2 regions of the Endozoicomonas sp. genome follow, and region 1 is predicted to be linked to the other one. Evidence: predicted binding sites of a transcription regulator. Region 1 holds the regulator's gene; the other holds the start of a gene.
What was found. The regulator PhoB, encoded in region 1, activates phosphate uptake and scavenging genes when phosphate is short. The targets are predictions, from matches to a motif close to TGTCATANNNNTGTCANA.
Positions count from the first base shown of each region.

Region 1 (16,092 bases):
CCCTAAACCCGTACCACCTGTTGCGTGGCTTCGGCTTTTATCCACACGATAAAATCGCTCGGTCAGTCTTGGAATATGAACAGGGTCTATGCCTACACCATTGTCCTGAATCATAAGGTGACCACCCTCTGGATCCTGCCACCACTTCACATGAACCTTTCCACCCGAAGGTGTATAGCGGATGGCATTATAAACCAGATTGGAAAATGCACTGCGTAACTCCATGGCGTCACCAGTGACTGAGGCATCTTCTGCACATTCCAGTTGTAACTGGTGCTGGTTTTCACCACTCAGTGCTTTAGCGTCATTTATTATTCCCAAAAGCAGTGGCTTCAGTTTTACTGTCTGGCTTATTCTTTCCGGTTCAGTCGCTTCAAGACGTGAAAGCAATAAAAGGTCTTCGATCAGGCGCTGCATTCTTGATGCCTGTTCCTGCATCTGGCTAAGAGCTCGCTTGAACATAGGCGGCGTATCAGGATTCATTTCCATTCCGTCGCTCATTGTCTCAAGATAGCCAGAAATGACCGTCAGGGGCGTCCTCAGTTCATGAGAAACATTGGCAACAAAGTCTGTTCTCATTATCTCAAGCTGATGTAAACGACTGACATCTCTTACTAAAAGCAGTCGATTGCCCTGACCATAAACGGTAATTGCTATTTGCAGTTGTCGGTTTTCGTGGGCAGGGGAGTCAATCTTAATTGGTTCTTTGCCTCGGCTATTTTCCATATAGCTGGCGAATTTGGGATTTCTAACAAGGTTCGTCAGAGGTTGCCCCTGATCATCGGGCATTTGCAGGCCAAGCAGTTCGCCTGCAGCACGGTTCCACCACTCAAGGCAACCATTTTGGTCTGCCATGATTATCCCGTCGTTTAGGGCGGCAGTTGATTCCTGTATGCGCTCAATTACGTTAGCAAGTCGCTGCTTTGAACGACTATGTCTACGTTGTATTCGATAAATGCCATCAAAAATCTCGCCCCAGATTCCTTTGCTTTCAGGAGGATCCAGCTCTTTATGAGCGGCTTCATCAAGCCATCTAAGCAGACGATGTAGCTGATGATGATTCCAGACTAAATACGACAAGGTAGTAATAAAAAGTCCTAGAAAAATCTGGTCAACTAACCAGCCTGCAAGCAGCCCGATTGCAAGAACGGACACCATTCGACCAATAAACCAGGATCGGAGAGAGCTTGTCACATGTAATACCGGAGTTTGTTTAGCCTATGGCTATTGAGCCTGCTCATGATCCTACTGTCACCTGCTGATGTCGACGAAAAATATTCTGACATCCTGTTTATGTTATCCAGGTAAAATCCCGAATCAGGTTTTATGCCTTGGTAGAGAAGCGGTAACCAGTACCTCTGACAGTCTGAATGTAATTTTCATAGTCACTGCCCAGAGCTTTTCTAAGACGACGGATATGTACATCAACCGTTCTCTCTTCAACATACACATTGCCACCCCAGACTTGGTCAAGCAATTGGCCACGGGAGTAGGCACGTTCCTGATGAGTCAGAAAGAACTGCAGCAGTCGGTATTCAGTTGGTCCCATCTCTGCGGGGTTACCGTCAATACTGACGCGATGACTGACAGGGTCGAGTGCCAGCCCTTTAACGACAATAGGTGATTGTTCGTCCATACCTTGGGTTCTGCGAAGTACCGCCTTGAGTCGAGCAGCCAGTTCACGGGGGGAGAAAGGTTTCGTGATGTAATCATCTGTCCCGGTTTCCAACCCCTGGATTTTATGATCCTCTTCACCTTTAGCTGTCAGCATAATGATTGGAATTTCTGCCGTCATCTGGTCACGCTTTAGTCGTCTGGCCAGCTCAATACCAGAAATATCGGGAAGCATCCAATCCAGCAGTATCAAGTCTGGCCTGCTATCAACCACCAGTGAATGAGCCTGTTTTGCATCAGCGGCTTCCAGACACTGGTATCCCGCCATTTCCAAAGCCATAGCGACCATTTCCCTGATGGGTGTTTCATCATCCACAATTAAAATTGTTTTGCCAGACATGAGAATACCCCGAGATTGAATGCAGATTTATTCAACAACTAATTATCTATGTTTCAGGTATTACAACGGCAAAATGTTACAGAAAAATGACGTAGTATGAAATTTGTCAGGGTCACCGTAAGTACGGTGACCTGCAGATGCTTATTGTGAGCAGAGAATGCCAAGAAAAATAACTGCTCCAACCCAATGGTTAGAAAGAAAGGCTTTGAAGCAAGGATCCCTTTCACGGTTACGGGTTGACCATTGCTGATGAGTAAAGCCAGCAGCCGCGGCAACAAGACTTAAATAGAAGGGCCAGGCCAATTCAAGCTGCAGCCCCAGCATGGCCATCGCTACCAGAGTAAAAGCCTGAAAGCAGCCGATAATCAGGTTATCCATTTCACCAAATAAAATGGCTGTGGATTTAATACCAATTTTCAAATCATCGTCTCTGTCCACCATGGCATACTGGGTATCGTAGGCAACGGTCCATAGTAGGTTAGCTGTAAACAAAAGCCATGCCTGAGTTGTCAATGTACCGGCTTCAGCTGCATACGCCATGGGGATTGACCAACCAAATGCTGCTCCCAGTACCACTTGAGGTAGGTAAGTGTGTCGCTTGGCAAAAGGGTAGGCAGACGCCAGTAGCAGGGCGGCAAAGGAAAGGTAGATGGTTAAAATATTGGTGGTCAGTACCAGTGCAAAGGCGATTAAAAATAGACTGGCGGCATATATAAGGGCTTCTTTGGGCGTTATTTTTCCCGTCACTAATGGGCGCTGATGAGTTCGTTTTACATGACCATCAAAATGCCGGTCAGCATAGTCATTAACAACGCAGCCAGCACTGCGAGTCAAAATGACGCCCAGAATGAAAACCACAAGATTGTGTACAGTGGGAGTACCATCAGCAGCAAGCCAAAGCGCCCATAGTGTTGGCCATAACAATAGATAGATACCAATAGGACGATCTAGGCGAGCCAGTTGAATAAAGTCTTTCCAGCGTGGCAGATGCTGATCAAGCAGCTCTGCACATTTATTAGAGCCTGTTATTGATTGTATGAGTTTCATCTGCGCCCGTAAAAACCTGTGTTTTGAAAATAGTCAGGGCCTTCCAGCCGATAAATGTTGTGCCGATAAACATAGGTGAGCAGCCAGGCTGCCATGTATCCAATGTCTATGTAGTCTTTGTTTTGTCGGCCTGCCAGAGCCAATCGCTTACAGCAGGAGACTATCATGTTTACAAAAGACTTACGCCCTCTTCGAGAACAACTTTTCAATCACTCCCTTTACCAGAAAATTGATAGTGTGGAAAAGTTGTCGGTCTTCATGGAAGCTCATGTATTTGCTGTATGGGATTTTATGTCGCTGGCGAAAAGATTGCAGCTTGAGTTTACTTCCATGCAGCTACCCTGGGTGCCTGTTCCGGATGCCCGGTCTGCCCGCTTCATTAATGAAATTATTCTCTATGAAGAGACGGATAAGGATCGGCATGGTACACCAATGAGCCATCTGGAAATGTATCTCGCAGCCATGCGTGAAGTATCAGCAGACACCAGCAAAATTGAGCAGGTCATTTATAGCATTAAGACTGGTGTTCCCTGGCAGCAGGCCCTGGTGGTTGCTGATGTGCCAGAATATATTCAGGCATTTGTTTCGGATACGCTGAAGGTAGCCCAACATGGTTCATTACCAGAGGTGGCCAGCTATTTTCTTTTTGGGCGTGAAGATGCCATTCCGGAGATGTTTTCTTCTTTGTTGAATCATTGGGAAATCCCTCCGAAGTCAGTTCCTTCCATGACTTACTATCTGGAGAGGCACATCGACCTTGATGGAAATGAGCATGGCCCAGCTGCAGAGAGTCTGCTGAAACAGTGTATCAATGGAGACAAAACTGCAGAGCAGGCTGCAGTTGATAAAGCTAAAACGGCCATCTCATCTCGGTTACGATTTTGGGATGGTCTTGAAGAACAAATAGACAGAGTTACAGCTGAAGAGCAGCAGGGGGCTGCTCATGAAGCCGAGACTATCGATGAGAGTAACGCTTAGCGTTGCTCACGCTCAGGTAGAAAAACCTCACAAACCGAGATAGGTTTTTCTCTCAGGTAAAACAGGGATCGCCTGGCCCAGGCGATTTCTGTTTCAAAATCGAAATCGAGTTGTGAGTTAAATTGACTGGCTTTCATATCGGTAACTTCTATCGGTCCTCGACGCAGGCCGGGCTGACTGAAAATGTATTCACCTAATGGCTTGTCTCCCAGTTCCAACAGTACTTTATTCTCACCAGACAGGCTTGACTCAGGCAAAACACTGCGGGCAAAAACAACTGGTTGACCTGAGCCAAAAAGCAGGACTTCTCTTATACTGGCACGTTGATCATCACAATGAAGAAAGGCCTTCTCTGATGCATCAGGTTCCTGCCAGTCATGGGAGATGACTCGGACAAAAAATTCATTGTTGTGTACTTGCTTCAGCCGCCGGGTAAGCGAGTGCTGATCCAGAATCATTTCACGAAGAGCATCAGGAATCGTTTTGGCTTCTTGAGCGGGTTGCCAGTTCATATCAGCAAAATCAGCAAGGGGCATCAGCAGTACATCCTGCCTGAAGTCGAACCAACGACTCCAGGATCTGTCAATCAAGTGGGGATTAATTAGGCAATGAGCCTTCAACACCCTCCACATACCAGTTCATGGAAAGAATATCACCATCGTTCAGCTTTGTACCCTCTGAAACTTTGATGGAACCATCCTGCGCTTTGATGGGACCTTCAAAAATAGTAAATGTTCCATCTGCAATCTGTTCCTTGAAGGTTTCGACCTGAGCAATGACTTTTTCGGGTATGGCTTTGTTATAAGGTGCCATTTCAACCATGCCTGCCGAGAAACCACCCCATACATCTTCTGGCTTCCACTGCTTATCCAGTACCGCTTTGGCCGTATCGGTATAGAAGCCACCCCAGTGAACCATGCTACCGGTCAGGTGGGCATCAGGGCCAAAGCGGGTCATGTCCGTGTCATAGCCAAAGGCGTACACGCCCTTGTCCTGGGCAGCCTGCACCGGAGCAGGTGAATCGGTGTGCTGGTTGATGATGTCGGCACCCTGGGCAATCAGTGACTCAGCCGCTTCACGCTCTTTGGCTGGGTCGTACCAGCTATTGATCCAGACCACTTTCACCGTTGCGTCAGGGTTTACACTGCGAAGGCCAAGCGTAAAGGCATTGATTCCCTGGACCACTTCAGGAATCGGGAATGAGCCAACATAGCCAATCACATTATTCTTGGTCATGTGTCCGGCGATAACGCCAGTCAGGTAGCGACCTTCATAGAAACGGGCAGAGTAGGTGCCAACATTCTTCCCACGTTTGTAACCAGTCGCGTGCTGGAATTTAACGTTGGGAAACTGCTTGGCTACTTTCAGCGTTGGGTTCATGTAACCAAATGAAGTGGTGAATATCAGGTCGTGTCCCTGCTGTGCCAGTTTACGGATGACTCGCTCTGCATCCGCACCTTCAGAAACACTCTCAACATACGTGGTTTCGATATTCTTGCCCAGCTTCTCAACCATCTCCAGTCGGCCTTCATCATGGCCATAGGTCCAGCCGGCATCACCGACAGGGCCCACATAGACAAAGCCAACCTTTAGAGGCTTTTCTACAGCCGAAGAGAGTGTGGACAGGGTCATCAGTCCTGCCGTTGCCACGGAGACGATGGCCTTTTTGATAAGGGATTTCATGGGATGATCAGCTCCTTAGAGGTCTGTTTTATCATTAGAATAATGGCCTGAATTCCGTATCAAGCCAGAGTGGAACCGTTAATAGAGACTACCCCGCCGGATGGTAGGGTTTGCCAAGAGACATGGGGGCCAGCAGCCGACTTCTGGACTGGTTACTTGATAGAAGGACCAGAACAATAATCGTTGCCACGTAGGGCAAGGTTGCCAGCAGGTTGGAGGAGATGGAGGCTCCCATGCCCTGAAGTACCAGATGCATAATGCTTGCCAAACCAAACAACCAGGCTCCCAGTAATACCCGTTCTACTTTCCAGCTGGCAAATACGACAAGTGCCAGTGCAATCCAACCGCGTCCTGCGGTCATGCCTTCTGCCCACAGCGGCGTATAAGCCAATGACAGATAAGCTCCCCCGAGGCCAGCCATGGCACCACCAAACAGTAGCGCCAGCCAGCGCGTCAGTATGACCGGTAAGCCTACGGCTGTGGCAGAGTGAGGGCTTTCCCCGATGGCTTTCACTACAAGACCGGGGCGGCTGAAGCGGAAGAACAGCCAGATAGCCAGTGCGATACCCAGCGAGCAGTAAACCAGAACATCCTGACTGAACAGGGCTTTGCCCAGAACCGGTATGTCTGATAAAAGCGGAATCAAAACGGGCTGAAATCCTGCCAGTGCCTGACCAATGTAGTCAGTGCCTACATAGGCACTCAGACCCGCACCAAAAATGGTCAGAGCCAGACCTGTGGCGACCTGGTTAGCCCGCAGCTGGATAGCCAGCAGGCCAAACAGAAGCGCCATGGCCATACCAACCATCAGGCTCATTATTACCCCGAATATCAGGCTTCCTGTGGTGATTGCTGCAATAAAGCCTATTACAGCGCCCATAAGCATCATGCCTTCCTGTCCCAGGTTAAGCACGCCACTTTTTTCACAGGCCAGTTCCCCGAGGGCAACTAGCAGCAGTGGGGTGCCGGTTCGAACCATGGCAAAAAGAATGTTGGTGATCAGGTCCATATCCATTAGCAGTTGACTCCCACATTACGTCCATGAGCTGGGGGTTGATTGGACATTGTCCTAACTCGGAAGCGGTAACTGATCAAAAAATCACAGGCCAGCAGGAAGAACAGCAACATGCCCTGGAACAGACTGCCCATTGCCAGCGGCAGGCCGAGATCAATCTGGCCCATCTCGCCACCCATATAAACCAGCGCCATCAGCAGGCTGGCCAGTAAAATACCGATTGGGTGCAGGCGGCCAAGAAAGGCAACAATAATGGCAGCATAACCGTAACCGGGGGAGACAGACGGTACCAGCTGGCCAATGGGGCCGCTGACCTCCGAGATGCCTGCAAGCCCAGCCAGGGCACCGCACAGCAGCAGGCTGAAATACACCAGACGTCGCTCACGGAAACCGGCAAAGTGTCCTGCACTGACATCCAGACCAATAACCTTCAGTTGAAAACCCAGAAAGGTTTTTGTCATCAAGACCCAGATGCACACCCCGGCAAAGAGTCCGAATGCCAGGCCAATATGAAGTCGGGTTCCTTCCAGCAACAGGGGCAGCGTGACAGCCTCCGTAAACAGCGCAGATTCCGGAAAGTTAAAGCCATGGGGATCTTTCAGGGGACCATGCACCGCATAAAGCAGAAGGTTCAGAGCGATATAGTTCAACATGATGGTAGTGAGGATTTCATTGGTATTGAAATGATTCCTCAGTAATGCAGGGATCAAGGCCCAGAGTAAACCGGCGATAGCGCCAGTCATCAGTACCGCGGGGAGTACCCAGATACCCTCCGAGTCCATCCAGCTCAGGGCTGCCCAGCTGCCCACCAGTGCCCCCATCAGTAGCTGCCCTTCTGCTCCAATATTCCAGATATTGGCTCTAAAGCACACTGCCAGCCCCATGGCACAGAGCAGTATAGGGGCTGCTTTGACACCCAGCTCGGAAAGGCCATAGCTATCGCTGATGGGCAGAATGAAGAACGTATACAGGCCTGTCCATGGATCCTGTCCCTGCAAGGTAAAAATCACACCTCCTGCGATCAGTGTGAGCAATACTGCCAGCAGGGGTGACAGGTATTTCATCAAATTTGAGTCTTGAGGCCTTCGCTCAATGGAAATCTTCATCAGGGGGTAAACTCCTTTTCCTGTATGTTTTGTTCCATTTCCAGTTCGACTCCTCTTGGGAGAGCAGAGGCTTGTTCTGACGCTTCCGATTCCGGATCAGTAAACACACCTGCCATCCACTGACCCACTTCATTAATGGATGTTTCTGTTACCGGCTTTACTGGTGACAGTTTGCCGTGGCAGAGAGCGCCAATACGATCAGAAACCTGGAAAAGTTCGTCCAGATCTTCAGAAAGCACGACGATGGCGGTACCTTTGTCTCGGAGGTCAATCAGAGATTGATGGATAAGGTTCGCAGCCCCAACATCAACGCCCCATGTTGGGCTGGCACAGATCAGCAATTTGGGGTTTTGCAGTATTTCACGGCCAATGATGAACTTTTGCAGATTACCACCGGAAAGGCTTTTGGCATCAGCTGAGTTCCCGTGAGCTTTTACCCGAAAGTTGCTGATTACGTCGTTGGCAAATCCGTGAATTCGTCGCTGTCTTAAGAACCCTCTGAATACCAGGTTTTGTAAAAAGCCGGTGAGAAGGCCATTTTCGGAAAGCGACATATCCGGCACGGCTCCCCGACCAAGGCGCTCTTCTGGCACCACAGCCATTCCCAGACGCCTCCGTTTGCCGGGCGTTAACTTTCCAATGGCCTGGTCATCCAGAGTGATAAAATCCGGTGAGGTAGCCAGCCTTTCTCCACTGAGCAGTTGAATCAATTCTTTCTGGCCATTTCCGGCAACACCCGCGATGCCAAGAATTTCCCCAGGCTTTACGGAAAAACGGATGTCTTGCAATGCTGTGCCAAAGTCACCCAGTGCGGCTTCCGTCAGCCCTTGGACGGCAAGACGTTTATCTTCCTCTTTATTCGATGAAAAGCTGTAGCGCTGCCCCAGTGTCGTTTGACTGCCCACCATCATACTGGCCATGTCCTCAGTGCTGGTGGTTTTAGGATCACAGGTTCCAGCAATCTTTCCGTGTCTCAGTACAGTGGCTCTATCACACAGGGCTTTCACTTCCTGAAGCTTATGACTGATAAACAGCAGGCTGCAACCTTCTGCTGCTAGCTTTCTTAGTGTTGAAAACAAGCTGCTGACTTCCTGCGGTGTCAGCACAGAGGTGGGCTCATCCAGAATCAAAAGGCTGATGTCTTGTACCAGGCAGCGAATGATCTCAACCCTCTGGCGTTCTCCAGTAGATAAGCTGTGCACGTGACGGTGAGGGTCAATAGGCATACCGTAATGGCTGGAGATTTCCTCGATTCGCCGGGCAAGATCCTTGAGTTGGCCTGCTTCCCTTTTGTCCATGGACAGGGCGATGTTTTCTACCACGGTTAATGTTTCAAACAGTGAAAAGTGCTGGAACACCATGCCGATTCCAAGGCGCCTGGCATGGGCTGGAGATTTAAGGGTCTGTGGCTGGCCATCAAACCAGATATGTCCACTGTCTGGCTGGGTCACACCGTAGAGGATTTTCATCAGGGTGCTTTTTCCTGCACCATTTTCACCCAGCAGGGCATGGATTTCGCCGGGCTGGATGGCAAGGCTTACCTGATCATTGGCAACAACACCCGGATAGACTTTGGTGATTCCTTCACAGCGAATGCGGTAGAAGTGGTTGTCACTTCTGCTGTTTTCAAAAACAGCGCCTGTGCTTTCCAGGCGGAGTGACCGGCTGGATTCTGGCTCATGACTTGCGGGCATTATAATCTCTGATGACTTATCTTTATTCTTCTTGATGATTCCATTCATCACTGGAGTCTGCTCAATACAGCGCTTTTTTTGTTATTTTTGCTAAACATAATGCTGCTGGATCTTACTGCTTGCATAGTCTAATCCCCCGTATGCAGCGCTCTTTTCTCGTTAAGAGCTGAAATGCTACTGGAAAGCCAATGATGCAAAACTCAGGGTGGGCATTTTGCCAGAAGATCACGGTTTTTTACTACCCAAAAAAGACTTATGCTGGCAGTCTTTGGTGTGAATCTTTGTTTGTATGCTTACCTGTTGAACTCCTGAGACATCTTTTTGAGCACAAGACATACCAGAAATAAACAGTTTTCAGAAGGTATGAGCCGGAGAGAATGATGAAAAAATGGCAGTGTATTATCTGTGGTTTTGTTTATGATGAGTCTGCCGGATGGCCTGAAGATGGCATACCCGCCGGAACAGCCTGGGAAGATGTCCCAGAGGATTGGCTCTGTCCGGACTGTGGAACAGGCAAAGCTGACTTTGAGATGATGGAAGTCAGTTGATAGACAGAAAAACGTGGATTTCTGACAAAAATCCTGCAAACAGTTGGTCCAGACTATTGCCCTGAGGGCGGCGGTGTTTTAGTCTGTTTTTGTCTTTGAGCCATACACCTGTAGTCAAGAGCTCGTGCTGTCCTTGCTCAGGAAGCGAGAAACCCTTGATTCAAGGGAAGAAACAAGAAAAACAAAACGGAGTGTATTCCCTATGCGTAAACCAGATCTGGTAAATGTCATCGCTGACGAAGCCGATATCAGCAAGGACAAGGCTTCTCTGGCCCTTAATGCCGTTCTTGAAGCCATCACGAGTGCCATGAAATCAGCAGATTCTGTAAACCTGGTTGGTTTTGGTACTTTCGAACAGCGCAGCCGTGCAGCCCGTACCGGTAAAAATCCTCAAACCGGTGAAACCATCCAGATTAAGGCAAGCAAGACGGTTGCTTTCAAGCCAGGTAAAGCGCTGAAAGACGCCGTAAACTGATAGATTTCTATCTGGTCAGTTGCAGTCGACGACTTTGATGGCGTTTTGCAGGTGACCATAGCATGGTAAGCCTGATATTGGTTTTGCCATCTTCATGAATACTGTTTGCATAACCACTCAGAAAGCATTTTTCCATTGCCAGCTTTTTCAAGTTGCTCCATGGGAAAGTGTTTTCTTTTTATGTGCCGGGTGCTGGCAGGCAGTCATTCTTATCTGCAGAGTTCGGGACTGAAATAGTGAAATTCAAATTGTTGTTGTGGGCACTCGGTTTCATGATGAAACGTGCCAGTCGTAAAAACCCCTCATTTCAAAAAACACTGGAAGGTCAGGATCTGACATTTCAGCTCAGCAGTAAGGATGGGGTAGCCCGCCATTATATTGTGAAAGACCAGCAGGTTTACCCTGTCTCTGGAGCAACGACTGAGCCAACATTTGAACTCTCTTTCTCCAGTGCCGCAAAAGGGTTTGAGATTCTGACAGCAAAAAATGCCCAGGAAGCGTTTATGCGTGGTGTTCAGGAGCAGAATATCGTTGCTACTGGAGATCTCAGTAAAATGATGTGGTTTCAAACCATGACCAGTGCCATGAAAGGGTAATAATTATCTCCCGAGCATTGAGAGTCGATCTCTGAGAGCCTCTGAAATCCAATCTTTCACTCCTGTTTCTGACGACGATGGACAGGAGTACAGAATTTCTCCCTCCCCGATGACATGCCAATCACCGAAGTCAGTATCCGTACCTTCCATAATCTTTTATCAATCTTATTTTAAGTGGTTGACAGTCTAACCAGCGATCTCTAATATGCGCCGCATCGCTGAGATGTTGAACGGCGGTGACAAGGCCCAGGTGGCGGAATTGGTAGACGCGCTAGCTTCAGGTGCTAGTGTCCGAAAGGGCGTGGAAGTTCGAGTCTTCTCCTGGGCACCAAATCAAATGATTTCTGCCTTGTCATCACAATCAACAACGCTTTCAGCTATGCCCAGGTGGCGGAATTGGTAGACGCGCTAGCTTCAGGTGCTAGTGTCCGAAAGGGCGTGGAAGTTCGAGTCTTCTCCTGGGCACCAATTCTCTCAAAAAAGCCAGACTTTCAGTCTGGCTTTTTTGTATGTATTGCTTTTTCTTCTCTCTTTATCTCAGATCTTTTTTGCTACTTTGGCAGGTAAAGCGCAGGTCAGGTAAAAGACTATTGTCATCTATAGCAAATGTCTCACACAGGTTATGGTGATTTCCTGACTGTAAAGCATACGTAAAAACCGCACTATAGTAACCGTCAGCTGTGACAGGAAGTCTACTTAGCCAGGAAGGTAAACGGCTGACAAATCAGGGAAGTACTTTGGCAGGGAGCCAGTGGACAGGATGTCCAGATCTTCAGGATGACGGTCAGAGTAAGCAGGGATTTTATCAGGCAGGATGCCTAACCAATTGGACAGGAGTCCATAGGGAGAAAAACAGATCCAGGAAGGATCTGTTTTTGTTTGTGGGAGCCCTCACTGAAGCACACTTCATTCAGGAACTTTTTAATACGGGCGGACCGTAATCGGTTGAGTTAATAATTTTTTCATTCTTCCCCAAATAACTCCAGTGCACTCCATACTGCTTTTAACCTTCCTCAGGAAGCTGCCGATATATCACAAAAATTTCTCAGATTAGAGAGCTTGGATATGTCATCGGTTCTGAATCGTCGCTTTTTGTGCTTTTGGTTGGGCTCTGTCTTCCTGTTTTTTGCCCTTGGAATGTTTTCCTTGTACTTCGAAATCTATCGATGGTTTCCCGCTTTTGGCTTTATAGGCTACTCCGTACTTTTACTGCTGCTACTGACGACACTTTCTAAAGCCAGTCGAAGGTGGCATTACATCATAACCAGTGGAACGCTTATTCTCTTTGGAGCGGTTGTATCGCTGGATATTGTGATTTCAAAAGAAGCGATTATTGCAGATCTTGTTGCCTTGGAAATCGAAGCATTACAGCAAGTGCTTGCTGACACTGGAATGGTTGATAATTATGTCAATATTCTTGTGATTCTTCTTAATTAGAACTTACGCATTGACAGCTCTGATAAAAGATGGTCTCAGCCAGTCTTTACCATCAGAGAAGCTCTTAATGAAGTCCCAAATAGCATCCTTGAGCGCATCATTCTTAACGCGATAGATGCTACTGAGAGATTCAGATACTTTCTTGGCCTGAAGGCAGGCATACCCAAAGATAGAGGCAAAAATATGGTTCCTGACCTGCTGCTTTCCTCTCACCTGAAAGCGCTCAATACTGCAGAGTTGTTTCAGCGCCCGGTGATACTCTTCGATCGCCCAATGGTGCAGGTGAAGTTCATTAAAGCCTACCTGTGGTGATACCTCTGATCCAGCATGGGGTGTGTAGACGACGTAATGGCGCAGCTCGTTTTTTAGCCGCGTCCGGTACAAACGCACAGAACCAAAATTACGTAGCCAAACGGTTATTCCCTCTTCAGGAATCTCCAGGCTCTGCACTTGTTGGTAGTCACCCTTTTGGATAGAAACAGTACGGTTGCTTTTAACGGCAAACATAAAACCCAGACCGTTGTTTTTCACAGTCTTCAGGTTTGCGGCACTGCTATACCAGGAATCCCCCGTAACAAATGCAGGTCGTAAGCCCCATACAAGTACTTCTTTCAGCATCTCGAGAAAATAATCATTTTTGGACTTTCCGTCCGCAGAGTCATAGATACGGAAATTGACAGGAAGGCTATAGCCTTTGATATCGGTGTAATAGAGCGTTATGAGATTAATGCCCTTGACGGCTTTATGATGCTTGCCCGAGTAATGATAGCCGATGAATGCCGTGTAGTTACTGTACGGCTTATCCAGCACCGTATCATCAACCGATAGCGTGCCCCCATCAAGAATCAGCCTTGCGGCTACTTCCATGAAAAGGTCATTGGGAGCAAAGTCTTCACGTTGTAGAAAACGGTTAACGCTGTGGTGTGACATATCTCCGATCTCACTAAGGCGAGTACAGGTTGCTGATTTCGGCTCACACAATAGAAACCCTGTATATTTCGGCAAATCACACCCAGCTGTTGTAGGTCTTGTTATCTTTCTACGCACGACGACATCCGCTATTTTTTGCTGATCTAGCAATTTTTACAGCTGCCTGTCAATGCGAAAGTCCTATTAATATCTTCACCAGTAGTGTCGCAGGTGATGCATTGTTTTATGGGCTGAACTCTCGTAACTTTCGGGATGCATAGCCTGCTTGCCACCTTGGAGTACTATTTCCAGGCATAAATAAGTGGGGAAGCTCCATCGTTCTGATGACCGTTGCTCACTAAATCTACTCTCTTGATACAGCTTTACCGCCTTCCGAACTTGTCTATTTGATAAGGGTCTAAACACGAGTTTATTAAGGTGATAAAGGTATAAATGTGGATTCTGTTTCTGGTAAAGATGTTGCAGGTTGTGTGGCGCAAGGCACAAGCTTGACTCATTCGGGCATTCACTCTGTGCCAGGTAAGATGCCTTCTGGAGTCCTGGTACAGGAAGTAAAAGCTAAAACTAAAACAGCAACGAGTGACTCAGCATGTCCATTTCTTACTCAGCCTCTGGCTGCATTTACTACTACTCCTGCAGGGAAAGTTGATCCCATACCTTTGCCTCAGTGGCAATCCACCTTTAACAAACTAAGATCTCTACCTGCGAAGATGGATGGAAGGTGGGTTGAGAGCGACGTTGCAAATTTTATGAAAAAGCTTGGTGACTTTAATTCGAGTGATGCGACTGACCTGCAAAAAGCCCTTGAAAATGATGCTTTAACTAAGGCTGGATGGTTTGGTCGTTATTGGGATGATATGTACTTCAAGCTGAGATTGGCCACCCCCATTAATGTCAGTTTTGCTTTGAAATTAAATCTGCCAGAAGTTGATACTGGAACCTCTTCGGAGGAGACCCATTCTTTTTATACTGTGTCCGGTGCGATTCTTGGTGCTCATGAGCACCTGAAAATGATTCAGGAAAAAAGGTTGGCCGTTGACCAGGAAAGGGGTAAGGCCCTTTGTATGAGTCAACCTGAGAAACTGTTCGGTCACCGTAAAGCCTGCGAAGATAAGGATGAGCTTATTCCTTGTCCTCAGGGAAAAGCGCAACACATCATTGTGCTTTCAAAGGGACAGCTTTATCGAGTACAAGTATCTGATGAATCTGGAAAGAAAATCAGTGTGCATAACCTTGCTAATACCCTCACCGAGATTAGCCGTAAGCCAAAGCAGGACGATGCCGTTGATTTAACACCAATGACATCAGGTAATCGAAACGAATGCGCTGAGCTTCAAAAGGACTTTGTCGAATTCAGTGAAGCCAACCGCAACGTGTGGCAACAGGTTGAAGATGCATTCTGCTGTGTTTGTATGGATGACTCTGGTGGTGGAGACTATAGTGGAAAACAGCTGCTGGCAGGTATCGGCAGTAACCGGTGCTTTGACAAGTCGCTTCAATTTATTTGTATGGATAAAGGCGAAGTGGGTGTCACTATTGAACATAGTGCGGCAGATGCCGGTGCTTGGCTTCCTATGGCCAACCGAGCAATTAAGTTATTGAATAGTGCTGAGCATTGGGATGGAGAGCTTGCGTCTAATGAAGAGCGACTTGCTCCAGAAATAGATGACAAAATGAGGTCCAGACTGGCAAGTGCCTCAGATCACTTTAAAAGTGATCTCTCTCAGGTTGAGTTGAAAGAGGTTAATGTCCACAACATCAGTCAAGCCGTATTGAAAGGCATGAAAATCAGCCCTGATGCTTTTTATCAGCTAGTGTTTCAGCTGGCAGCCTATCATGCCGGCTATGACCATCCTCCAACTTATGAGTCAGTTTCAATGAGGCAATTTAAGCATGGTCGAACAGATGATTTGCGCAGTTACTCTCCTGAAGTGATGAAATTCCTGGCTGCTCTTGATCGTGGCGATGTATCGGATGATGCAAAAGCTGAGTTGTTAAGAAATGCCCTCGATGCGCACAAGCAAAAAATTAAAGACTGTAAGGCGGGGGAGGGTATCTGTCGCCACCTGTTTGCCCTTGAAAAAAAATGGGAGGAGCTTCACCCAAACGAAGTTGCTGATAAACCAGCGCTATTTACTGACCCCGTTTATCAGGATTTAGTTAAAAAGAGTACTTTGTCCACGTCATGTGTTGCAAACGAAAGTATCAGCCGTTTTGTCTTTGGGCCTGTCGAAAATGACGGGCTGGGAATTGCCTACTATCCCACAGAACATGACCTGAGAGTGACCGTAAGCTGGCAGAAAGATAATGAAAAAGGCCAGGTATTTGTTGCCAGTCTGGAGAAGGCCGCAAATCAGTTGCTTGGGATGCTCGGCATTGAGCGGAGGCAGCTGCAGCCCTGACCCTAGAGCAAGAGCAATAACAATATGCATGATACCCTTTTGGGGTGAGTGCAGCAGCAGGGAACTATGCTCAATAAATGAGTCCAGTCGGTTTGGAAGCGATCAAGCATAAAATAAGCATCAGGGTGCAGATGGAAGTTGACAAATACACCCGGCATAAATATTAT
Region 1 is NZ_OZ239981.1:5,019,965-5,036,056, forward strand. Features, by position in the region: gene phoR (phosphate regulon sensor histidine kinase PhoR) at 1-1,194, opposite strand, end outside; gene phoB (phosphate regulon transcriptional regulator PhoB) at 1,325-2,014, opposite strand; gene ubiA (4-hydroxybenzoate octaprenyltransferase) at 2,156-3,061, opposite strand; gene ACOCLE_RS22555 (DUF3050 domain-containing protein) at 3,227-4,039, shown strand; gene ACOCLE_RS22560 (chorismate--pyruvate lyase family protein) at 4,036-4,575, opposite strand; gene ACOCLE_RS22565 (BMP family ABC transporter substrate-binding protein) at 4,637-5,722, opposite strand; gene ACOCLE_RS22570 (ABC transporter permease) at 5,811-6,737, opposite strand; gene ACOCLE_RS22575 (ABC transporter permease) at 6,737-7,843, opposite strand; gene ACOCLE_RS22580 (ABC transporter ATP-binding protein) at 7,843-9,537, opposite strand; gene ACOCLE_RS22585 (rubredoxin) at 9,918-10,085, shown strand; gene ACOCLE_RS22590 (HU family DNA-binding protein) at 10,288-10,560, shown strand; gene ACOCLE_RS22595 (helicase) at 10,833-11,156, shown strand; tRNA gene ACOCLE_RS22600 (tRNA-Leu) at 11,401-11,487, shown strand; tRNA gene ACOCLE_RS22605 (tRNA-Leu) at 11,538-11,624, shown strand; gene ACOCLE_RS22610 (hypothetical protein) at 12,222-12,593, shown strand; gene ACOCLE_RS22615 (transposase) at 12,597-13,640, opposite strand; gene ACOCLE_RS22620 (choline/carnitine O-acyltransferase) at 13,958-15,925, shown strand.

Region 2 (16,092 bases), 1.0 Mb from region 1:
CAAAGTCTCAGTTCTCACTGAGCAACGAGAAAGGCCAGGTCACTCCCTTTGAGTTCAGCGTTCTAAATAAATCGGGTCTGTTGATTGGTGTCGATACAGTAGAGGATATTCAAAAATTCAACTTATCAGACAACCCGGCTGCTGTTCGAGAAATGGCGGGAACCGTTTATATCGCAACCCCACAGGGTGTTTCTTATCAGGTAGCCCAACAGCCCTCTGTAATGCCTGCCCCGGCAACCGCCCAGCCTATGAGTGAAAGTATGCTGCAGTACTGGTATAACCAGGCAGACGAGACAACTCGTGAACGCTTCCTGAAATGGATTGCCGATAATAAAGCCGCTACAAAGCAGTAGAAGGCCTTTAAGGGCAAAGCCTTGCTATCCTGATTAAAGACCAGGTGTACGTGAAAGGACTCACACCGCAAGGCAGAAAGTCAGGACAAGAAAGGACTCCGAACATGAAGGAAGGGTACGATTTAAAAAAGTTAAGAAACAGGCTTTAACCGGATGGCTTATTGCGGCCTCAGGTTTTGCAGTACAACTCGCTCTTGAAACACTCTTATGGCATGAAGGCCGGCCTGATATGGCCAAATTTATTATATTGATACCCTTTTCCATTGGAGGGCTGATCTTTGCTCAGGCAATATTCACCATATTCACAGGAAAAGAGTACCACCCTTTACACCACCAAGGGGAAAACTGGAGTCAAACTTACCAAGCCAACATCCTCAAGCTTAGAAGGCAAATCAAGCTATTCTCTCTCGTTCTGATTACAGGAATCAGTCTATTTGCCCTTTTCTTTATTACCCACAACCCCATTTTCACGGTTGGTTTCATAATAATATTTCTGGATATTCTCTGGTTATCTCTCGCTTATCATAAGTTAGCACGTTGCCCCGCATGCCAGCATATGCCAATGGAGAAATCAGGCTCTCAATACCGTGTGACTCTTGACCTTAATCAGTGCCCTCACTGTGGTGCAACGTTTAATGATAACTAGTCCCACACTTTCTCAGCTTATTCTTTTCATAAGGACTTTTGATTGCCTCTTTGGGTTATATTTGATTTTGAGTTCTTCCGGTAACTCATCATAAGCCACTTCAATAAACTCCCTTTCAATAAACCAGTGCGCAGTTTGAGTCGTCATCACATAGATTTCGTTCATTCCCTTGTCTTTCGCCAATGCTTCAATATGCGCAAGCAACCGGTCTCCACGCTGAGCCTGACGGTACTCTGGGTGAACCACAACACAGGCAAGCTCTGCCCTGCAGATACCATGTTCATAGTATGGATGAAGAGCTGCACAGCCGATAATCATGCCATCCAGTAAAACGACACTGAATAACCTTATTTCCCGCTCCAGTTCTTTTCTGGAACGGCGGCGCAGAATGCCTTTTTCCTCAAATGGACGGATAAGTTCAAGAATCCCCCCGACATCTTCAATGGTTGCACCACGAACTTCTTCATAGTGGTCTCTGGAAATCAACGTGCCAGCACCATCTCGGGTGAACAGTTCCATCAGCAAAGAGCCATCATCCTGATAGCTGATAATCTGGGCTCGCTCAACACCCTCGGTGCAAGCGATAACCGCTGAGGAAAGTAACCTTCTGGACTCACCAACCTGAGTTTCAAGTTCCTTACCGGCTTCATGGGGAGAAATTCGATTGATCAGGTTACCCAGCTGATCAAAAACGCCTTGCTGCTCACCATAGAGTATCAACTTTTCAGCTCCCAGGCTGATTGCCGTTCGGGTAGCCACTTCTTCAACCTCAATGTTAAAAATTTCTCCGGTTGGAGAAAGCCCGAGACAGGAGAGCAAAACCACATAGCCGCTGTCCAGCAGGTGACCAATAGCCTGACTGTCTATCTTTCGAACTTCGCCAGTATGTTGAAAGTCGATGCCATCAAGAACTCCCAAGGGCCTTGCGGTCACAAAGTTACCACTGACAACCCGAATTCTGGCACCATGCATTGGTGAATTTACCAGACCTACCGAGAGTCTTGACTCAATCAAGGCTCTCATATTCCCTACTGCATCTTTAACAGACTCAAGGCTCTGCCTATCAGTAATTCGCCGTTCATTATGCTGCCCCCCATTATCGACCGCACCTTTATGAATAGCCGTTTTAATGCCTCTTTCACGTAAACGCTCATCAATTTGTGGCCGGGCGCCGTGCACTAGCACCAACCGAACGCCTAAACTGCTCATCAGGGCAATATCACTGATGATATTACTTAAATTCGGGTGTGCCAGTGTTTCACCACTGAGCATGATCACAAAAGTTTTACCCCTGTGAGCATGAATATAGGGTGACGATTGACGGAAAAATTTTACGTATTTTTCTGCGCTGTCTGCTGAGTTATCCTTTTTTTTCACGCAAGCCACACTTGTTTACCCATTATAAAGCAGCCATGAGAATCACATGCTCAGGCTAAGCAAATATCATGTACTACATCTGCTCAAGACAAGCAGTACTGTCTTATCAATGACTTCAAAACCTCAATCATTGGGTTAATTCGATCATGTGAGAGGTATTCATCTGGCTGATGAGCCTGATCAATATCACCTGGCCCAAATACCACCGTATCCATGCCTAATCGACTAAAAAACGGTGCTTCAGTACCAAATGCAACACTTTCTGCCTGATATCCTGTCAGCTTCTCACAGGCTGCAACCAGTGCTGAGTTCTCATGACCAGCAAAGGCCTCAATTGCAGGTGTGATGGTTTCAAGGGATACCTTAACCTGATCCGCTTCAGCAATTGTCTTCAATCTCTGGCGAATCTGTTGACGCAACTGTTCACTGTCCATGCCTGGTAGCATACGAATGTCAAAGTCCAGCTGGCACTGCCCACAAATCCTATTCGGGTTATCACCACCATGGATACACCCCAGGTTTAAAGTAGGTACGGGAATAGTAAACCCATGATTCTGGTAACGTTCTGCCAGCTCTTCACGGAACTGCATCAAATCAGTAATCACCTTGTGGGCAGTTTCCATGGCGTTTCGCCCCAAGGCCGGGTTGCTGGAATGGCCAGACTGCCCCAGAATCTGGATACGCTCCATCATGATGCCCTTATGCATATGAATAGGCCGCATCCCTGTAGGTTCGCCAACCACAGCGTAACGTGCTTTAGGTCGACCCAGTTCAGCCAGTGCTCGAGCCCCATTCATTGAGGACTCTTCATCAGCCGTGGCCAGAATAATCAACGGTGCTTTCAGCGGGGTGTCCAGGTACCCGCGAACGGCTTCCATCACCAATGCAAAAAAGCCTTTCATATCGCAGACACCCAATCCATAAAACCGGCCATCTCTTTCTTCAAGCGCAAATGGTGAACTCTTCCATAGGCTGTCATCGTAAGGAACAGTATCAGTATGCCCAGCAAATACCAGACCTCCAGGACCGCTTCCCAATGTTGCAATCAGGTTTGCCTTGTGAGGAGCATGGGGCAGATAATGAATTTCACACTGAAACCCCATGACTTCAAACCAGGCTGCCAGCTCATTGATAACCGGCAGGTTACTCATATCAAGTTCAGGGAGGGTCGAGCTGACAGAAGGTATCTCTATCAATCTTGAAAGTGCATGCTGGAAAGTTGGCTGGCTGCTCATAGCCCTGATTATCACCTTCTAGTGGAGGGAGTATCTGTTGATGATAAACAGGGCAAGCCTTATTGGAAACTAAATCTACTTGAGCCTAACCAAAAATCCACTTGAGGCAATGGAAGAAAACAATGGCCAGAATGGCTCCTGCTGGCAGAGTAATCAACCAGGACATGAAAATGGTACTAATAACACGGAGGTTTAAAGCGCCAATTCCTCTGGCAAGCCCCACACCCAGAACGGCACCAACCAGTGTATGAGTTGTGGAAATTGGTAACCCTGTACCTGACGCCATCACAACGGTGGAGGCTGCGGCAAGCTCAGCAGCAAAACCTCTGCTGGGAGTTAACTCAGTGATATGAGAGCCTATCGTAGCCATGACCTTATAGCCCCAAGTTGCCAGCCCTACAACAATACCTACAGCCCCCAGCAGAAGAACCCAGGCAGGAACGGAAGACTTACCAACAATTTCACCACCACTGTGAACCACGCTGACCACCGCTGCCAGTGGCCCGACCGCATTGGCAACATCGTTGGAGCCGTGGGCAAATGCCATGGAACAGGCGGTAAAAATCATCATTACACCAAAGACCTTCTCCACACTGGAGAAATGGAATGATTTATCCGCCTGAACATCTTCTTTTATCTTTGAAAGTGCCATCTGGCCAATAAACATAATGACCAAACCAATAATGAGTGAGAGCACTATGCTTTCTGTGTAATCCAACGGTAAGCCAATATGTTTCAGACCTTTAATCAGCGTCACCATCGACATCATGAAGCCAACCAGAAACATATAAAGAGGCATATAGCGCTTAGCGTTTCTGAAGGGGTTTTCGGTATCCAGAATCAGCTTCTGCACACTGACAAAAATCAGGAAAGCGAACAGTCCCGACATCAGGGGAGAAACAACCCAACTGGCAACAATGGTTGCAACTTTTCCCCAGCTGACTGCATCGGCAGAGATGCCAACAGCAGCGAAACCAACAATAGCCCCAACAATTGAGTGAGTAGTAGACACCGGCCAACCGTAATGGGTCGCTACCAGCAACCAGGTTCCAGCGGCCAGCAGTGAGGCCAGCATTCCGTAGACCAACAGATTGGGGTTCTCAACCAGAAGGGGCATGGAGGGATCAATGATTCCCTTGCGTATCGTCTCGGTAACCGATCCGCCAGCCAGATAGGCACCGGTAAACTCCAGCAGGATGGCGATAAAAATAGCCTGTTTTACCGTCAGGGCACCGGATCCAACTGAAGTTCCCATGGCATTGGCAACATCGTTGGCCCCAACCCCCCAGGCCATAAAAAACCCAAACAGGCAGGCCAGAATCAGGAGGACTGTGCCATATTCAGCGATAATACTCATCAGTCTGCATCCGGTTCAGTTAACGGGCCAGCAACAACTGGAGGTGGCTACCAACACGGGAAGCCCGATCCGCAAGATCACCCACCCAGTCGATAATTTTGTACAGAAACATGACTTCTACCGGTGGCAGCGTTTGCTCAAGATCAAACAGCATACGGCGTATTTTCACCTGATCCTTGTCAGTTTCACTCTCAATGTTGTCCAGCTCTTCAACCATTTTTTCTACCAAATCTACTTCCCGCCCCTGAAAGCCCGTTTCCAGAAGCTCATCCAGCTCATGAATAGCCTTCAACGCCTGTGCAGATGTTGCAATTGAGCGACGCACATAGGTGATAAATGCTTCGTGCATCGATTCAGGAATAATCATCTTGCGTCCTACCACAAGGCCTGCAATATCCTTTGCACGGTTAGCAACCTTATCCTGAACGGTTACTATCTGCAGCAGGTCGGTACGGGGAACCGGAAGAAAAAGGCTTTTTGGAAGCGACAGGCGGATGCTTCGCTTGATTGCATCCGCTTCGTGCTCAAATTTGATGATTTTCTGCTGAATGTCATAAGCAGTCTCCCACTCTTCCGCAAACACTGCCTGAAAGAATGGCTCCAACTGTGACGCACATTCATGAACAGTGGTGATATGCTTTTGAATAGGTCCTATTGGTGAGCGACCAAAAACACTCGCCAGTATATTGCTGGTAGGCATTTTGCAAATCCATCCGGTTGAACGCCTGATTATAGAAGGCGGTTTCACTTCTTGCACATATGCTCATAATCTGATTAAAAATGTATATTGTTCCTTAGTTCATGACCCTATGATTTTTATATACTTTACGCCATGTGCGACTTTTAGGTTTGCATAAGGAGACATGACTGATCCTGCTTTCTGCTATTAAAAGCAGTAGAAAGCAAAGAAGGTTTCAGTCATGCCCGTTGAAGAGTTTATCACTACAGTCTACTGCTTGATCGACGATTTGGTAAAAGAGCTTTTTCCTGTACCACTGCGACTTCGAGGGTTTCCACCAAAGCTCACTGATAGTGAAGCGATCACCATGGAAGTTGTCGGTGAATGGCTTGGGCATCATAAGGACACTGAGATTTGGAAGTATTTTACCCGACACTGGCGACACCTGTTTCCTGACATTCCTTCACGCTCGGCATTTGTCAAACAGGCCGCCAACTTATGGCATGTGAAACAACGACTGCAAATTCGTATAGTCCAGATGATGCATGCAGATAATGCAGATATCCATTTAATCGATGGTTTTCCGATTGATGTTGTCGTCAGAACCCGTGCACCACAGAGCCGTATCTTTAAAGCTGAGGCTGGTTATGGTTACTGCGCTTCCAAGGACAAGAAGTTCTATGGCTTTCAGGGGCATTTGCTGGTTGAAGCACGAGGGATTCCTGTGGGTTTTACTCTGACCGCAGCGAACGTAGATGAGCGTGATGCAGCCTATGACATGCTCGAGACCATTTCTGGCCTCTTGCTTGGCGATAAGGGCTATATAAGGCCTGAGTTTAAAGCTGATTGTCAGGAATTAGGTATTGATCTTCAGACGCCACTGAGAAAAAACATGCAAGATGAACGTCCGAAGTCGTTTGTAAAGCTGGTATTACGGGTACGACGGAGAATAGAAACAGTGATAGGTCAATTGACAGAGCGCTTTGAAATAGAAAAGTGCCATTGTCGAGATAGATGGCATATGACATCACGTATCGCTCGGAAGTTACTGGCACATAATATTGGTTCTTATCTGAATATAATTGCTGGTCGTCCTGCAATACAGTTTGAGAACCTTATTTCCGAAGATTAAAAAACGGAAAGCAAATAATTGCGTGATTTTGAAGATACAACTTGGACTTACCATCATGCTAGCCCGGATATTTCATAAACGTGCTCCCGTTCTCGCTTGTCCTTTGCCGCCCTAAGGGAGTTTTGCTCGGTCGACCGTACTCCCCGGTACGGCACTCCCTCACAAAATCCCTTAGGGCGACAAAGTCCTGCCCGAGATTCGGGGCAGTTTATGAAATATCCGGGCTAGTAATTTGAGATAGTTTCAGACAAAGTCGCACATCGCGTATACTTTCTCAAATATACAGAATTTACCCATTAGTATTGTGGATAAGACAATGAGCCAGGAAACCGAGTTAAAGCTCTCTGTGCCTGCAGATCAGATTGAGCAGCTGAAAAGTCACCCGTTCTGGCAGGAACATGCTGCGCAGCCATCAGAAACGCTTCATCTGGGAAATACTTACTTTGATACGCCAGACCTGAGGCTCAATCAAGCCAAAGTTGCCCTGCGGATTCGTGAAGTAAATGGACAATATATCCAGACTCTAAAAACCCGTGGGGAAAGCATAAATGGCCTGACCCGCCGTGGCGAATGGGAGTGGCCGCTGAACACCAATGAACTGAACGGACAGGTTCTGACTACTGTCTGGCCTACTGAACTCACTGATATATCTATAGAGAAGCTCAAACCTCTATTTACTACCGACTTCTACCGCACTCGCTGGCTACTGATCTGGCAAAGCCCTTTTGCCAGGGTTGAGGCAGCACTTGATCAAGGGGCAGTAAAATCAGGAAATGGTTCAAGCCCTATTTGCGAACTGGAGCTTGAGCTGATTGAAGGAGGTGAGTCTGCATTGATGGAAATCGCATCTGCACTGCAGCACTTCTTTGAGCTCACCCCATCTGACCAGAGCAAGGCTGAAAAAGGTTTCAAACTGATAGCTACCAAGTAACCTCCCAGCACTGAGCAGTACGAATTACTGGGTAATATGGAATATTACCCGCTAGGGCGAAGAACACTTGGTCAGACAGTTACCCTGCAGATTTACTCAGGTAGTATTTAAATAGCCTGCCCCAAAACCCATCACCTCCACGCATCCTATTTACTCATTCCTGACATAGAATGCTTGAATGAGTATATTTGATACTCCAGCCATATTCCTGCCAATGGGCTATGTTGCTTTAATGACTTGAGATAAGTTTTCCCAATCAGTGGGTGATAATTGTGAAAGTGATCTTTATTCACGGCAACGGCGGCTGTACTGCCGATATGAACTGGTATGTTTCAGCAGAAAAACGGCTTCAGGAAAAAGGCTTCAATACCATAAGAGAAACTCTGCCCGACAATGACATCGCCCATGAACATATATGGATCCCTTACATTCGGGATACCCTTGGTGCTGACCAAAATAGCGTATTGATTGGACACTCATCCGGAGCCATTGCCGCTTTACGGTATGCTGAGCAGTATCCAATTACAGGCAGCGTTCTGGTCAGCCCATACCATACTCACCTGAACCTGGAGGATGAAAAAGCTGGCGGCTGGTTTGATCGCCCATGGAACTGACAAAAAATCTCAAAAAACCAGCGCTGGATCATTCAATTTTCTTCTGTTGATGACCCATGGATCCCTATAGAGGAAGCTCAATACATCCACTCTAAACTCAATACAGAATACTTTGAGTTCACGGATCGCGGGCACTTCCTACAGACGGATATTGACGACTTTCCCGAGTTGGTTACAGCCCTGCTGGAAAAAAAACAGCATTAATAGATTATTGATCAGCCTTCGAATTCGCCATCAATCATTACTTGATAACAGCACTCTTTACATGTGGACATAAATCCATTTGTCCCCACGCCGAAAAAAAAGAGAGAATATAAAGAATTTACACCCCTGCAGCTTCAAACGGTATTTCAAGTGAGCAATGTGAAAGCAAATGGCCTGCAACACAGGGAGCAAATGCTGGATCTGGCAATGGTTGTGTCTGATCTGGTCAGGAGCATGCATATCGATCAGGTAGTGGCCGATGATATTCTCAGCCGTGCACGAACACCAGAACAGATTCGTCTACACCCACTGGAATACATAGCAAGTCTCGAGTTGGATGACTCCGGGCCACGAGGTAAAAAACTCGATATTGAGTACCTGTGCCAGTGGTTGGCAGAACTGGCAGACCAGGATTACTTTCACATCGATCCTCTGAAAATTGATGTTGTAGCCATTACGCCCATCATGTCCCACGCCTTTGCCATTCGACATCAAATTCTTGCTGTTGAAGTCAATAGTACAGAGATTCTAGTGGCTTCAGCCCAGCCCTGGCATCGAAGCTGGGAAGACAATCTGCGTCACGTCAGTCGTAAGGAAATCAAGCGGGTGGTTGCCAACCCAACCGATATTCGACGTTATACCGTCGAATTTTATCGGCTTGCCCAATCGGTGATGGGAGCCAACTCCGATGATGGTGTCAATTCAGCATCACTCAATAATTTTGAGCAAATGCTGGAACTTGGCAACATGAAGGCTCCTGATGCCAATGACCAGCATATTGTGAATATTGTTGACTGGCTTTTGCAATATGCCTTCGAACAACGCGCCAGTGATATTCACATTGAGCCCCGACGTGAGCAGTGCAACCTGCGTTTTCGTATTGACGGTGTACTTCACTCAATTTATCAAATGCCAGCCAAGGTTGCCGCCGCAGTGACCAGCCGACTCAAGATTCTTGGAAGAATGAATGTAGCTGAAAAGCGCAAACCTCAAGACGGGCGACTGAAAACACGCAATGCGGATGGCTATGAAGTGGAGCTGCGTTTATCAACGTTACCCACAGCTTTTGGTGAAAAGCTGGTCATGCGTATTTTTGACCCAGAAGTACTTGTCAAATCATTCAGTGACCTTGGCTTTTCCAGAGAAGATGAAAAACGCTGGAAAGCAATGTCTGCACAACCCAACGGTATTATTCTGGTTACAGGACCAACGGGTTCCGGTAAAACCACTACGCTCTATTCAACACTCAAGCAGCTGGCCACTGACCAGGTAAATGTTTGTACTATCGAAGATCCCATTGAGATGGTTGAGCCCGCTTTTAATCAGATGCAGGTTCAGCACAACATCGACCTTACTTTTGCTTCAGGTCTCAGAGCCCTGCTAAGGCAAGACCCTGACATAATTATGGTTGGAGAGATTCGCGACCTGGAAACGGCTGAGATGGCTATTCAGGCGGCACTCACCGGACATCTGGTAATCTCGACACTGCATACCAATGACGCCCCCTCCGCCTTAACACGACTGCTTGAGCTTGGGGTTCCCCCCTATCTGATCAAGAACACGGTATTGGGTGTCATGGCCCAGCGTCTGGTCAGAACACTCTGCCCCGGTTGCAAAGAAAAAGCACCTCTTGACCCCAACGGCTGGAAAGCATTAACCAGACCATGGTCAGCATCAGCACCCACAGAAATATTCCAGCCGGTGGGTTGTCTAGACTGCCGTGAAACAGGTTACCGCGGGCGTGCTGGACTGTACGAAATTTTAACCATGAGCGATCAGATCAAAGCCCTGATTAACGACAGCCCTGATATTGCACAGCTGGCCCGCCAGTGCATCAAAGAAGGGATGTATAGCCTGAGGCTCTCAGGAGCACAGAAAGTCGCCCATGGCCTCACGACAGTAGAAGAAGTGATGCGGGTAACTCCCGAATGACGATAACTTGATGGAAAAGGCTCTCTTGGTTAACCTCAAGGAATGGTTATTGAACGAAAAATAAGAAAAATTAATTCGGGGCGTTTAAATACATGAAGAAACTGTCCTTACTTTTGCCGATAGCAGCCATCCCAGTTCTTGTTTTCGCTGACAACAAGCAGATGACGACTGTTACCTATTTGGATAGAGGAAACCTACAGCTTGTTGCTACCGAAGAGCCCAGTTCTTTTGCCAGACAAATAACAGAAAATACACCTAATCAGGATCGAAGGCATACTCTAGAAAACTATATAAACAGCCTGCTGAAAGCCAATGCCATATACAACCATAAGGAGGGCAAAGAAAATCCAAGATTAATTTACCAGATCCATGCCAACAACGAAGGAACCATTATTGCCACTCGGAGTGAGCAAGGGAAATATGGCGTACAAATAGGTAACCGGAGCTTGCCGGTATACGGCATTAACTACGACCTTCAGTCCGACTGCTCATGGCAGGAGCAGCTATGCTGGGTGTTTTATCCATCTTCTAACCACCAAAAAGAACGGTGGCTGGAAATATCCTACGCCCCACATGCTATTGCAGAATTAAAGGAAGGGGTTAGCTTATTGATACGAAACCTTCAAAAATAAGACTCTCTTGATAGCAAATGCATTCTGCTCTTTCGCGTTATTACAAGCCCACCAGTATTTTTTAGTGTACGTTGACTCTATTCAGACATTCAGTCTTTTTCAATAATCCCTTATCCTAACAGGGCGTCAGCATTTTGCATTTCCGGTGCAGATACTTTCAATATAATTCAGAGATCAGGGAGCAATCCATGAACGTGCGCAGCTTCGCACAATCAGCTATTGCCATGGCAGTAGCTGGTATTTTCAGTCACTCAGTTTTTGCACAGGAAGCTAATAAAGGAGTTACCCTATCGGTTGGTGCGAGTTACAACGCGCTGGACAGCTACCGGGAACTGGATAACTCCTTCGCTCAGGAAATAGGCGCAGGTTATCGATTTAACGACCGCTTTAGCATCGCTGGTATTTACTCCCAGTACACAACTGACCACAACAATAGTGGTAAGGTTGATTTAAAAAGCTATCGATTGGATGCCTTTTATGAATTAAGTCCTTGGAACAACGGTCTGAAGCCCTACTTGGTTGCTGGTTTTGACGAACTTCAGGAAAAGCCGGATGCCGGTGAAAAGCGGGACGATACCCGTATGAATGCAGGAGTAGGTATCAGAAACGTACTAACGCCCAACCTGTCACTACAAAGTGATGTTCGTGCAGTAAGAAGCCTAGACTACAGCCAGACTGAAAGTATGTTTACTGTGGCGTTCAACTGGACATTCGGCAGTACTTCACCAACAGCACGACAATCTGCCGAGGTGACTCGTGAGGCTCTAGTAGCGAAAGAGCCAGTAGCCAGGGTAGATAGCGATCAGGATGGAATTCTGGATACTCTCGATCTCTGTCCGGGAACGGTATCCGGAGCAGGTGTTGACCAGACAGGCTGTATACCGACGGAAGAGATTAATCTGCTGGTCACCTTCGATTTTGACTCAGACCATATTAGCTCTGCAGCCATGTCAATGATCAGCAAGATGGGCAGTTTCATGAGCCGTTATCCAGATGTGAAAATTCGTATAGAAGGACACACTGACAATAGAGGTCATGAAGATTACAATCAGAATCTATCAACAAAAAGAGCTGATGCTGTTCGCCATTCATTAATTGAGCTACATGGTATTGATGAACGCCGGATTGAAGCCATTGGTTTTGGTGAGATCGATCCAGTTGCAAGTAACATGACAGCAGCAGGAAGGCAACAAAACCGCCGGGTAGTTGCAGAAGTCATCCAGTAATTTGGCCAGACTTCATTGATCTTATCTGGCAGCCTGTCCCGGGCAGGCTGCTATACAATAGGCTAGTTCTTTACTGGATATCTCCCGCCAAGTAACAACAGAGAAAATATCAAGGGAGCTCCCAGTGATAGCCACAGTCCAGCAATAGTGTTAACTATTATAAGTACCCTGTAATACTCAAGGTCTTTTGTCTCGGGAAATAAACTTCCTGTGAACTTAAGATAGAAAATAAGAACACTTAATCCTAATACACCACGAAGTATTCGCTTCCATAAGCTGCCAAAACCGTTGTAACGCAAAATCCTTATGGTAAATATGGCACCAGACCCAAACCCAAAGCTAATAGCGACCAAACCAGTCATTATTGGCATTTCAAGTACGGACATATAGAGAAAGCCGAGTCCTACCATTATGAATGTAAAACCGGCTAACAACTGAGAAGTAGACAGTTTATTCAAACCTGATGAAACCCGATCCTCCCATGCATAGTATGCCCACAATAAGATACCTGCTAACAACCACCCTCCCAGAATATCCCCAGGAAAATGAAGACCAAAATACACTCTGGAAAAACCGATCAAAAGCCCAATAGATAGCGCAATAAACCAGAACCACCGTTTTGCAACGCCTATCGCCAACATAATCCATAACAATGCTGAGTTTTGAGAGTGACCACTTGGCATACCGTACCCCCACTCCCGATTCGGGGTAATGTCTGGATCTACATCAAATGGTCTTGGTAGAGTCAGTACATCCTTGAAACAGACATTGATAAAAAATGACAGTAAAAACATCGTACAAATACGAATCACAAAACGGAAATTCAGGCACCAGATAAGAAGTGGCAAAAAATAAATATAATACTTCCCTCCCAGGTCGGTAATATGCTGCATTAATTCATCGCTTACTGGATTACGGTATTGCTGTATCCAGGCAACAAAATCCAACCCCCACTGGAGTAAATCAGTCACAAACAGCTCCTTTCTTATTTTGGTTAGCAGCTTAAAAACAGGGCACTCATACCAGTCAATGACAAAAACGGCCTAAGAAATCAGATCGCAAGCACTCAATGAATGGCATTATGTTTAAAAGAATAATTTCATTTTCCACATCATTGATATGACGTGCACCCTAAAAATATGCAGAAAAAACATCGCTTTTCTACCGCCATTTATTTCATATCCAACCAAGCAGGCCGAATAGATAATTTCTGAGAAATCATCGATCATCCAAAAATTACTTACTATTTTTATACTACAAATATTTGACAAGAAGTGTGATAAAAAAGAAAAGATTACCACTTAGTCATTCTAATTTAAAAACCATTGAATCTACCATTAATATATGTGTGAAAATTATTTTTATATAAACCCTCTGACGTATGCAAAAGTAGCAGTGAATTTCTTTTGAGTCACAAAAAAGAATCAATGCTCGAGTCATTTAAATAATACAAGAGGGATATCTACTTATAGAAACGAAAAAAACCGATAACTAAATCGTAAATAGGAATTATGAATTACTCAACTTATCAAATAGTTTAATTAGTACATAGACCTTTCCAAAGGCCATCAATGGGATCATAACCGCAATCTTTTCCCTGACTATCTTTATTTAATATTTCAAATTTAACTATAGGGTCAAAGTCAAGGGCTTTAATATAATTATAATGCTCCCTTGAATTCGAAAACCAACGCAGCTGACCTCTCTCTGCATACTTGTTTCCTTTTCCCTGGGCAAAATACCATCTCTGAGACACAGCACTACCCGGTAAACAGTGCTCTAATGTGAATTTTCCCGATAACCAGCTTAAGCAAAACTGCTCCCCTGCTTGTTTATTAAACAGTCTTTTAGAAACAAGGTCATAACGCCAGGTCTGATGACTTACGGACTGACAGGCACTTACCTGAACTTTTACTCCACCAAAACAGTCGTACTGACCAACACTATCTACATGACATTGCGTTACCGCAAGACAATGATTGTTTCTGAAATCACCAAGCTTCAGATCTTCTGTCAGTTTTATTTGCTTTGGTTGCCATGGCCAATACCCTGACCAGCTCCAGAACTCAACCTCCTGTTGTTGCAGAGCCTCTTCATCAACTTCAAATCCTGAACACTCTACCCTACCTGTAAAAGGGCTCAAATAGCATTGATCATCCCCAGTTTCAGAGTCAATAAAGTTAAAAGTGACGGGTGAAGGAGTATCCGTATTACTTTGCAATAGTTTTACAAATGCAAGAGAGTCAAGAAAATCTACTCGACTGAAAAGATGATCCTGTTGATTAAAAAACCACAACTGCTTCAAGCTTGTTGGCTGGCAAATATCCATAGATAAACTTTTCGACAACCGGGTCAAACATAAATCAGCCCTTCTTTGCGATGAGTGAATTCGTTTATTTTGAAAGTCAAACACCCACCTTTGCTCAGAATTTTGTTCGTTACATTCCTCAAGCACAACCCTATTGCTATTAACACAACCATCTATCAGTCTATTTTCTTCAGAGCTGCAGCCTTCCAGCTCTTCCATTACTACGAGACATTGACCTGTATCCTTTTGTTTTAAAAGAAAGTTATTGGCATGTACCCGAGGTTTAACATCATCAACCCCATAGGCGTGATTTCCAGAGATCATGATCAATAGATAGAAACACACCTGATATAAAGATCGATAGGCTGAATTGAAAATCATGTGTATACCCGAAATTTATTTCAGTAAAGATTCCGCGAACCAGTAAACACTCATTCAACGAAGAACCAGGATTTCTCTATTTTTATTGGCCGTAATCCCGAAAAATTAAGACCTAAAAACAAAAAACCCCGCAAAGCGGGGTTTATCCATGGTTTTCAGCTAAACAGTTGCTGCTTTCAATTAGAATTGATCAGGAGATAAGGTAAATAGTTCCTCAGTTCCCGAAAGAGCAGCTGCTGCTGAACTTTCAAAGCGAGGCAATAAACGCTTGAAATAATAGCGAGCGGTCACCTGTTTGGCTTCCAGCCAGGATTGACCTTCATCACCTTGCGCAAGCTTGTTCGCTGCCGTTTTAGACATTAATGACCACATCCAGCCGTACGCAACATAAGCAAAAGCATTCAGGTAATCAACACAGGCTGAATTTATGACATTAGGGTCATTTTTGGACTGCGCCAGAAGCTTGCGAGTAAGTTCCTCAAGCTTATCAACAGCAGCCAGCAGTTCTTCAGTAAATTCATCATTAGAATCGACAGATGTCCGAACTTCACTCAGGAATGTTTCAAGGTAGGTACCACCGCTCAAGGCAATCTTACGTCCAAGCAAATCCAGTGCCTGAATACCATTCGTACCTTCGTAAATCTGAGTGATACGAACGTCCCTAACCAGCTGCTCCTGCCCCCACTCTCGGATAAAGCCGTGACCACCAAACACCTGCTGACCTGCAACACAGCTTTCCAGACCGGCATCGGTCAAAAAGGCTTTTACTACCGGTGTCAGTAACGCCACCAGAGCGGAAGCCTTTTCTTTTTCATGCTCATCCTGACTGAACTTGGCAATATCCAGCTGCTTGGCCACATAAGTGGAGAAAGCTCGACCACCTTCGTTCAAAGCTTTCATATTCAGCAGCATCCGCCGGATATCCCCATGAACCAAGAGTGGATCTGCTGCTTTATCTTTTTGAACAGAACCACTGGCTGAACGTCCCTGGATGCGATCCTGAGCATATTCGAGAGCATTCTGGTACGACATCTCACTACTGCCAAGCCCCTGAATCCCCACAAACAGACGTTCATAGTTCATCA
Region 2 is NZ_OZ239981.1:3,982,100-3,998,191, forward strand. Features, by position in the region: gene ACOCLE_RS17950 (DUF2057 family protein) at 1-353, shown strand, start outside; gene ACOCLE_RS17955 (hypothetical protein) at 583-999, shown strand; gene argA (amino-acid N-acetyltransferase) at 1,012-2,376, opposite strand; gene argE (acetylornithine deacetylase) at 2,460-3,611, opposite strand; gene ACOCLE_RS17970 (inorganic phosphate transporter) at 3,697-4,968, opposite strand; gene ACOCLE_RS17975 (TIGR00153 family protein) at 4,988-5,668, opposite strand; gene ACOCLE_RS17980 (IS982 family transposase) at 5,889-6,779, shown strand; gene ACOCLE_RS17985 (inorganic triphosphatase) at 7,096-7,710, shown strand; gene ACOCLE_RS17990 (alpha/beta fold hydrolase) at 7,983-8,324, shown strand; gene ACOCLE_RS17995 (GspE/PulE family protein) at 8,721-10,460, shown strand; gene ACOCLE_RS18000 (hypothetical protein) at 10,553-11,092, shown strand; gene ACOCLE_RS18005 (OmpA family protein) at 11,281-12,318, shown strand; gene ACOCLE_RS18010 (phosphatase PAP2 family protein) at 12,381-13,289, opposite strand; gene ACOCLE_RS18015 (hypothetical protein) at 13,856-15,007, opposite strand; gene ACOCLE_RS18020 (acyl-CoA dehydrogenase C-terminal domain-containing protein) at 15,188-16,092, opposite strand, start outside.
Region 2: the regulator PhoB is predicted to act here: its motif matches at 13,571-13,588, upstream of ACOCLE_RS18010 (phosphatase PAP2 family protein).